DNA from 2 places in the Desulfovibrio sp. ZJ200 genome. Region 1 is predicted to be linked to the other one. Evidence: predicted binding sites of a transcription regulator. Region 1 holds the regulator's gene; the other holds the start of a gene.
What was found. Region 1 encodes sigma-54, which starts transcription at its own class of promoters, with help from an activator protein. Its sites were predicted from a motif close to CTGGCACGGNNNNTGCTT; they were not measured.
Positions count from the first base shown of each region.

Region 2: a site for sigma-54 is predicted at 1,581-1,598, ahead of G7Y52_RS03185 (periplasmic heavy metal sensor). Genes of this name have one in related genera too.

Region 1 is NZ_JAAKEH010000026.1:43,222-47,639, forward strand. It holds gene G7Y52_RS08895 (CTP synthase) at 1-1,162, shown strand, start outside; gene rpoN (RNA polymerase factor sigma-54) at 1,480-2,907, shown strand; gene raiA (ribosome-associated translation inhibitor RaiA) at 2,943-3,482, shown strand; gene rapZ (RNase adapter RapZ) at 3,653-4,418, shown strand, end outside.
Region 2 is NZ_JAAKEH010000006.1:54,372-58,789, forward strand. It holds gene zraS (two-component system sensor histidine kinase ZraS) at 1-229, opposite strand, end outside; gene G7Y52_RS03180 (zinc resistance protein) at 582-1,022, shown strand; gene G7Y52_RS03185 (periplasmic heavy metal sensor) at 1,684-2,223, shown strand; gene G7Y52_RS03190 (shikimate dehydrogenase) at 2,920-3,852, shown strand; gene aroQ (type II 3-dehydroquinate dehydratase) at 3,920-4,396, shown strand.

The DNA of each region.
Region 1 (4,418 bases):
CCAGTTGCGTTCGGATCTGGGGCGCGACAACTGCCTTAACATCCACCTGACGCTGGTTCCGTATCTGCGCTGTGCCGGCGAGCACAAGACCAAGCCCACGCAGCACAGCGTCAAGGAATTGCTTTCCATCGGCATCCAGCCGGATATCATCCTTTGCCGTTGCGAGCAGAGCATACCTCAGGAAATGCGGCGCAAGATCGCGTTGTTTTGCAATGTGGATCAGGATGCGGTTTTTTCCTCTGTGGATGTGGATAATATCTATGAGGTGCCCCTCAAATTTTATGAAGAGGGCTTTGATCAGAAGGTGGCCATTATGCTGCGTCTGCCTGCGCGCAATGCCCACCTGGAAAACTGGGAAAAGCTGGTGCATGACTGCGCCAACCCTCAAGGCAAAGTGACCATTGCCATTGTGGGCAAGTATGTGGATTTGAAAGAGGCCTACAAAAGTCTGCACGAGGCTCTGATCCACGGCGGCGTGGCCAACAGGGTGGCTGTTGAACTGCGCTACGTCAACTCTGAAAACGTGGATGAACGCAATGCCGCGACGCTGTTCAAAGGCTGTAACGGCATTCTGGTGCCCGGCGGCTTCGGCTACCGGGGGGTGGAAGGTAAAATTGCAGCCATCCGCCATGCTCGTGAGAATCTTGTGCCTTTCTTCGGCATCTGCCTTGGAATGCAATGCGCGGTCATTGAATTCGCCCGCCATGTGGCCGGGCTGGACGACGCCAATTCCGAAGAGTTTAACCCGCTTTCGGATCACAAAGTCATTTATCTGATGACCGAATGGTTTGATTTCCGCACCAAGAATGTGGAAAAGCGCAATGCCGCCAGCGACAAGGGGGGCACCATGCGCCTGGGGGCGTATCCCTGCAAGATTCTCTCAGGCACCAAAGCGCACGAGGCGTATCAAAAGGCATTGATCGAGGAACGGCATCGCCACCGCTATGAGTTCAACAACGCTTTCAAGGAAAGTTTGGCTCAAAAAGGCATGGTTTTCAGCGGTACCGCGCCGGACGACTCCCTGGTGGAAATCATGGAGCTGCCTGACCATCCCTGGTTTTTGGGCTGTCAATTTCATCCCGAGTTCAAGTCCCGGCCTATGCAGGCCCACCCTCTTTTCAGGGAATTTATCAGGGCCGCCAAACAGCACGCAACATCCTGACCTGCCTTTTTTGAGAATTCCACTCCTGCCGGGCATGACCCCACAGGGAAAGGCTGTTGCCTTTCCCTGTGGGGTTTTCGGCACACGCCGCCGGTTTGAAAGCAGCCGGGATGCGGCAGGGCTTGCCCATCGGACAGCACGCCTTATCTTGGAAATTGTGCCTTTCTGTGCTCTGCCGGAGTCCAGGCCGGGCTTCTCTTTCTTTTCATGCTCGCAACCTCCGGCTATTGCATAATTTTTTCGCGTGTGGCACAGTACTTGATACAAGAAAATCTCTTCTCGGGCTTTTTCGTCCGGACTCAGCTAAAAGAGCAGACATGGCACTGGAACTTCGTCAGCAGTTAAAACTGGCTCAACAGCTTGTAATGACTCCGCAACTGCAGCAGGCCATCAAGCTGTTGCAGCTCTCGCGTCTGGAGCTGTTGGAGACTGTGCAGCAGGAATTGCTGGATAATCCTTTCCTTGAAGAATCCGCGGGCGACGATCCTGCGACTGCCGAGCAGCCGGAAAGCCGGCAGGATGCGGCGGAAGAGGGCGTTTACGACAAGGAGCTGGCTCGTGACGCGGACTGGGAGGACTATCTCGGCGAATTCGCCAGCACTCCCCGCCTTGCGCAGTCGCGCGAATCCGAAAGCGCCGAGGAAATTTCGCCGCTGGAAGCCCGGTATGCCGCAAAACCCACGCTTGAAGGCCATTTGCTCTGGCAGTTGCGCCTTTCCACGCTGAGCGAGCGCCAAAAAGAGATCGGCGAGGCGATCATCGGCAACCTCTCTTCTTCCGGCTACCTGCAGGCTACGCTGGAAGAAATCGCCGCACTGACCAGGTCCAGCCCCGAAGAAGTCCAGACGGTGCTCCAGCGCGTGCAACTGTTCGATCCCGTGGGCGTGGCCGCGCGCGACGCGCGCGAGTGCCTCCTGGTGCAGCTCAAAAATCTGCATTATGACCGCGATCCTGTTTTGCTGGATCTGGTGCAGTCGCACCTTGAGGATCTTGAGGCCAAACGCTACAAGCCCCTGCTGCGCAAGTTCAAGTTGGACATGGAGGAGCTCAAGGAATACCTGGTGATCATCCAGAGCCTTGATCCTTTGCCCGGAGCCAGTTTCGGCGGCGGCGAGCCCACCTTTGTGAGCCCGGACGTCTTTGTCTACAAGATGGGCGACGAATTCGTGATTCTGCTCAATGAGGACGGCCTGCCGCAGTTGCAGCTTTCTTCCTTGTCCCGGATGGACATGGAAGCGGCGTCGGAGAAGGAAAAAGAGTATTGCACGGAAAAAATGCGCTCGGCTTCCTGGTTGATCAAAAGCCTTTACCAGCGCCAGCGCACGCTTTATAAGGTGATGGAGAGCATTGTGCGCCATCAGCAGGCTTTTTTTGAAGACGGCGTCACAAAACTGGCCCCGTTGATTCTCAAAGACATTGCCGATGACATCGGCATGCACGAATCCACGGTCAGCCGCATTACCACCAATAAATATGTGGCCACGCCGCACGGGATCTTTGAATTGAAGTTCTTTTTCAACAGTGGCCTTGAATTGGACGACGGCAGCCATGTAGGTTCCGAAAGCGTCAAAGCCCTGATCAAGAAATTCATCGCCGAGGAGGACGCCAAGGCCCCCCTGAGCGACGAGCGCATCGGCGAAATGCTCAAGGAACGCCTTAAGGTCAACATTGCCCGGCGTACAGTGGCCAAATACCGCACTGCGCTTGATATTCCCTCGTCATCCAGGCGCAAGGAGCACTTCTGATTCCGCGTTGTGCGTTGCCATCCAAGGAGGAATGCATGAATATCTCTTTTGCCTTCAAGAATTTCGAGGCCTCCGATCATCTCAAGAAGTATGCCCGTCGCCGTATGGAAAAGCTGGGCCGTTTTTTCGGAAAGTCCGCGGGTCTGGAAGTGAGCGTGGTTCTGACGGTGGACAAGTTTCGCCATCGCTGCGAGGTGACCGTCAGCGGCGAAGGTCTGCATATCAAAGCCACGGAACAAACCACGGACATGTACGCGGCCATTGATCTTGTGACGGACAAGATAGAAGCGCAAATCAAGCGCCAGGTTTCGCGGGTCAAGGAGCAGCGCCGCACGGCTCGCAATGCCGACGTGGATGTTTTTACGTATAATCTTGACGCGCAGCCTGAGGAATCGCAGACGGTGGTGGGCACGGATCGCTTTGCGCCCAAGCCGATGCATCTTGATGAGGCAATTATGCAATTGGACTCCATTGGCGGAGAATTTCTGGTTTTTCTTAATGCGGAAAACAACCGCGTGAATGTGGTCTATCGCAGGCGCACAGCCGGCTATGCTTTGATAGATCCGGTATTGTAAGTATACATAATTTCCTGTCGGAACGATTTTTGTTACAAAGATCGTTCCGACAGGGCAGGCGTTTTGCGTATCATCTGCCGGGCCCCTTTCCGATATGCCGCAGTAAGCCCGCGGAATCAATTTTGCCTGCAACACATCCCTGTTTATTTGTGTTCGCATCGAGCATTGCCATGAGCACATCTGCCCCGCACGCCTTCCCCGATTCCCCTGGCATCAGCGCCTCGGCACATGCGCAGGCGGCGGTGCGGGCCTGCATCGTCACCGGCCTTTCCGGAGCGGGCAAAAGCACGGCTTTGCAGGTGTTTGAGGATTTGCGCTACTTTTCCGTAGACGGTCTGCCCGCCAGCCTGGCGCCGGAAATGGTCGACATGATGGAACGCCCGTCCATGAGCCATTTTAAGGGCATCGCCCTGGGCATGGATATGCGCCAGAACAATTTTCTGGATGAAATCAATGAAGCCCTGAGCGCCATGACCGCCAAGGGCATCCGGCCGCTGCTGCTTTTTCTGGAAGCCGATGCCCAGGAACTTATGCGCCGCTACGCCACCACCCGCCGTCCCCATCCGCTTGAACGGGAGGGCATGGGGCTGGAAGCGGCGCTTTCCGCGGAACGCAGCAGCTTACGCCCGCTGCGGGAAATGGCTGATCTGGTCATTGACACCTCGCGTTTCTCCATCCATGATCTGCGCAGGGCAATTCAAAAACGCTGGAGCGGCAATAAGGGCAACTTGCGGGCCATCCGCGTGAATGTCATCTCATTCGGCTTCAAATACGGCGTGCCGCGTGAGGCTGATTTTGTCTTTGACCTGCGCTTTCTGCCCAATCCCTATTTTGTTGAAAGCTTGCGCCCCCTTTGCGGCAAGGACAAAGCCGTTGCGGATCATGTCCTGGCTTCGCCCGCTGCGCAGGAATTCAAGGGCAAACTGCTCGATCTGC
Region 2 (4,418 bases), on a different contig from region 1:
TGCGCTCAATGGAGATGAAGGCCAGCAGGCTGATCATCAGGGCCAGCACCACGGCGGCGGCGCCCAACAAGCCCCCCAGGGGAGTGCGCACGACGCCCACGCGCATGTCCAGCGCCGTGGGCGGAATATCCGCGACCCTGCCGTCCGCGGTATTTCCTGCGATCGGAGAAGATGCCTGGGGCGCAGCCTGCGCGTCAGCTTGTTCGGAACTCATGCCGTGAGTATACAAGGCGCCGCAAAAAAACCAAAACCGTTTTTTCCAGGCCGCGCGCTGAAAAAACGTCGCCGGATTTCGCCAGAGCGGTTGGCAGGCGCGTTGCCCGGGAAAGCAAGGCGTCGATCAGGCCAGCGCATCTCCTGCCGGACCGTGCCCATGCATTTTTAGCACGTTTTTTGCAAGAAAATCTCTAGACTTTCACGATCCTGGTTGCGCTTTTCTTGAGCTTGCCTCTTGCAAAGCGTCTTGCTATGTAAAAAAAATTACAATCACAGCCGCGAAAATCATAGCCCGCGAGCCGCTTCAAGTACTCGCGATACCAAAGGTTTGCCTTATGCTAAAAGGGTACTTATCGCTATGCCTTTTGCTGACATTCTGTCTGGCGCAGCCTGTGGCGGCGGGTCACGCCGGTCCCGATCCCGTGGGACACGACGGCCATATGAAGCACCGCTACAGGCCCGATATCCGTGATCTGGACGAGTGGATGCAGAGCCTCTCGCCTGTGCAGCAAGCCAGGGCCAAATCCATATTGGCGGAGGCCCGCCCCCGCATCAAGGAACTGCGCAAACGCATTCAGAATAAAATGGTCGAGTTGGAAAGCCTCAATTATGATCGGGCAACCTCCCCGGAAACCTTGCCCCGCCTGGGCAGGGAGCTGCAACTGCTGCGCGACGAGCTTCGCGCGGAGCTCCTGTACATGGATGACCGCATGCTCCGGGAAGTGGGCGTCTCCCTCGGGCCGCCCGTCACGCGGGGCTGCCGGATGGGGCACACCCGCCTGCCGAACCTGGAAGAAGAGGAATAGAGCTTTTTCACTTTGAAAATGCTCTGCTGACGCGCAAGCGGCAGCCGCCGCAACGCGGCGTACATTCAGGCGAAAACCGCGTTTTTCGCCTGAATGCCACCTTTGACTTTCATAAAAAGTCAAAGGTAATCTGCTCTAGACCGGCTCCTTTATCTGCAGTTACTCATAGCAATCCCCCGCGTCAGCGGGGTTTTTTTGCGCCCTTTGCCCGTCATGGCCCGCGGGAAGCTCTGCCGCCTGCCGGGATATGGCGCAAGGAAGAATGTTCCCCAGCCCCGCAGGTTGACAACACGGCACGTTGCGGCCAGGCTTTTTCTGCCCGATCACGAGTCGGGAAAAAGCGTGCGCGCGCCTCGCAGCGCAAGGGAAGATCCCTCACGGCAAAGGCCGTTGCAGGAGGCGCAACCGGACCTGTGCGAAATGTATCCACTTGTACAAATTTTATACAGATGTGTTTGTCTGACTGTATAAAAACCATACGCTGCCTGTTGCGGCCCACTTTATTGGCAAAAACATAAACATCATTGAATAGTAATAGGTTACACGTTAGCGCAGGTTTTGGCACGCGCCTTGCTTTACGAGAGGCAAGACGCACGGAATGCACCGGCGTCAGAGGAAGACAGAAAATACACTGACTGTTTGGACACCAAGGAGAGTACGCATGAAAAGCCCTCGTTTCATTCTGACCGCGTTGCTGGCCGCCGCTCTTGCCGGAGGCGTACTGACAGCCACGGACAGCATGGCCCGGCCCCACTTTACTGATTCCGGCTACGGCTGCTACGGCTGCCCCGGCGGATACGGCCCCGGCTATGGATGGAACGGCAACTCCGGCCTGACGTCCGAACAGCAGGAAAAATATACGAAGATTGTGCAAGACTACGCCAGGCGCATGGAGCCCATTCAAGATCAGATTTTTGTGAAGCGGCAGGAACTTCGCGCCCTGCGGAACGCCACCAACCCTGATGTGAAGACTGTGCGCGAAACCGCCACCGAGTTGACGAAACTCAACAAGCAATTGGGCGACCTGCACGATGAAATGGCCCAGCGAATCGAAAAAGAAGTGGGCAGGCCCGCCGGAGCCAACTCCGGTAACTACGGCCCCGGGTACCACCACGGCATGGGGTACGGATGCGGAATGGGCTATGGACACCGCATGGGCTATGGCATGGGTTACGGCCAAGGAATGATGGATAATAACTAATCAACCGTTACCCGGCCTATCAACTTAGCAATCCGCCGACGGGCGGTCGACATATACGGACAAAAAAAATTTCCGTGCCGCTCTCAGCCCCCCATCGGGAGCGGCACGGTCCCCCCCCTGAAAACCTCCTCCTTTGAACAGAACCCTCTAACCATCGGAACATCCTCCCTCTCAACGACCGCCGGTTGCCCCCGGCGGTCGTTTCCTTATTAGAGCATTTTGCTTTTGAAATTATTCAATTTCAAAAGCGGCGCTGCCATCATTTCGCGTCCAGGCTTCAGCCGTTGCGACGAAGGAAGCTACGGATGAAGACAGCAACTGGTTACTGCGGCAGCCAGTCAACGCAACCGCTGTCGCTATCCGTAAGCAAGCAAAGCTTGCTAACGGCTACCGCAACGCGGTCTGGACGCTCATTCGGCGCGGGCGTCCGCTCCCGCGGCCGCCAGAGCAATTTCAAAGTGAAAATGCTCTAACTGAAAGGGGCGGCAAAGAAGATCTCAGCAAAATCAGGAAGGAAATGCCCCTCCCCTGGATGAGGCGCGCCCAGCCTTGCCTGCCCATGCGCAATACGCTATGCTGGGGGAACTACGCCACAGCAACATCCCACACGCGCAGGCGCGGCCCCGGCAGGCCCGTCCGGCGCAGCCTTTTTGCGCGCCGTCTCACGGCGCGTTGCTCAACCCTGCCGGGGAGCGTATGTCCCAGTCGTTATCCGCCCCATTCCTGCCCGCAGCTCTGTACGGCGTGATCGGCTGGCCCCTGGGCCAGAGTCTTTCGCCGCTGCTGCACAACACCGGCTTTCAGGCCCTGGGCATCCCGGCCGTTTATCTGCGCTGGGAAATCGCGCCCCAACGCCTGGCCGCGTTCATCGACAGCATGCGGCTGCTGGATATTCAGGGCTGCTCTGTGACCATTCCGCACAAAATGGCCCTCATGCCTCTGCTGGATGAGGTCAGCGAGCAGGCGCGCCTGGCCGGAGCCGCCAATACCGTCTATTGGCGGGACGGGCGTTTGTGCGGGGAAAATACGGATGTGGCCGGTTTTCTGGCTCCGTTGGCAGGCCTGCCGCTGGCAGGCATGACTGTGCTGCTGTTGGGCGCGGGCGGCGCGGCCCATGCGGCCGCGGCCGGGCTGGCCGCCGCCGGAACGCGCCGGGTCTGGGTGGCCACGCCCTCGGATCGCTCTCATCTGCCCCTGGCCGAGCGTTTTTCGTTCACGCCTCTGGCCTGGAAGGATCGCCATGAGGCGCCCGCGCAGCTCATTGTCAATGCCACGCCCCTGGGCATGCGCGGCAAGCACGAGACGGAAAGCCCCTATGATTTTTCCGCCAGCGCGCCCGGCACTGTCGCGGATGCGACAGACAGGGCGGGCGGGACTTCCTGCGGTGGCGGTCGGGATGCGGCTGTGCCCTCAGCGCCGCCGCGGGGTCTGGCCTATGACATTGTTTATAACCCGCTGGAAACCCGCTTTTTGCGTCAGGCCCGCCGGGCCGGCTGGCAGTGCGTCTCCGGCCTGGAAATGTTTTTCGGCCAGGCTGACGCCCAGTTCCGGCTCTGGACCGGCCAGCGCCTGCCCCTGGCGGCACGGCAGGCCCTGGAAGCGGCTCTGGGCAAAGAGGCGGCATGCTGACGCGCGCGGCGCATTTACCGGCATACAGTGCGCGGATTCCTCCCAACTTCTTACCCGTGAGCAGTCCATGCCCCATATTCTGATCCTGCACGGCGTCAACCTGAACATGTTCGGCAGACGCGATCCCGTGCACTACGGCACTGCCGATCTCAAGGAAATCAACGCGCGCCTTGAGGCCCTGGCCGCAGAGCTGGGCGCAAGGCTGAGCTTTTTTCAGACCAACCATGAAGGCGCAATGGTGGAGCGCATTCACCGGGCTTTGGATGAGGACATCCGGGGCGTGGTGATCAATGCCGGAGCCTGGACCCACTACAGCTACGCCATTGCCGACGCTCTGGCCATGCTCCGGGACAAAAAGCCTCCCACGCCGGTGGTGGAAGTGCATATGTCCAATGTGCACGCCCGCGAGGCCTTCCGGCAGGCGTCCGTGCTTTCCGCGGTCTGCGCGGGCAGCATTGCGGGCTTTGGGGTGCAAAGTTATCTTTTGGGCCTGCGCGCGGCGTGCGATCTGGCGCTAACCATGCAGAAAGCCGGGAGCGTGTGACCATAGAGCGGTTTGCTGTTGA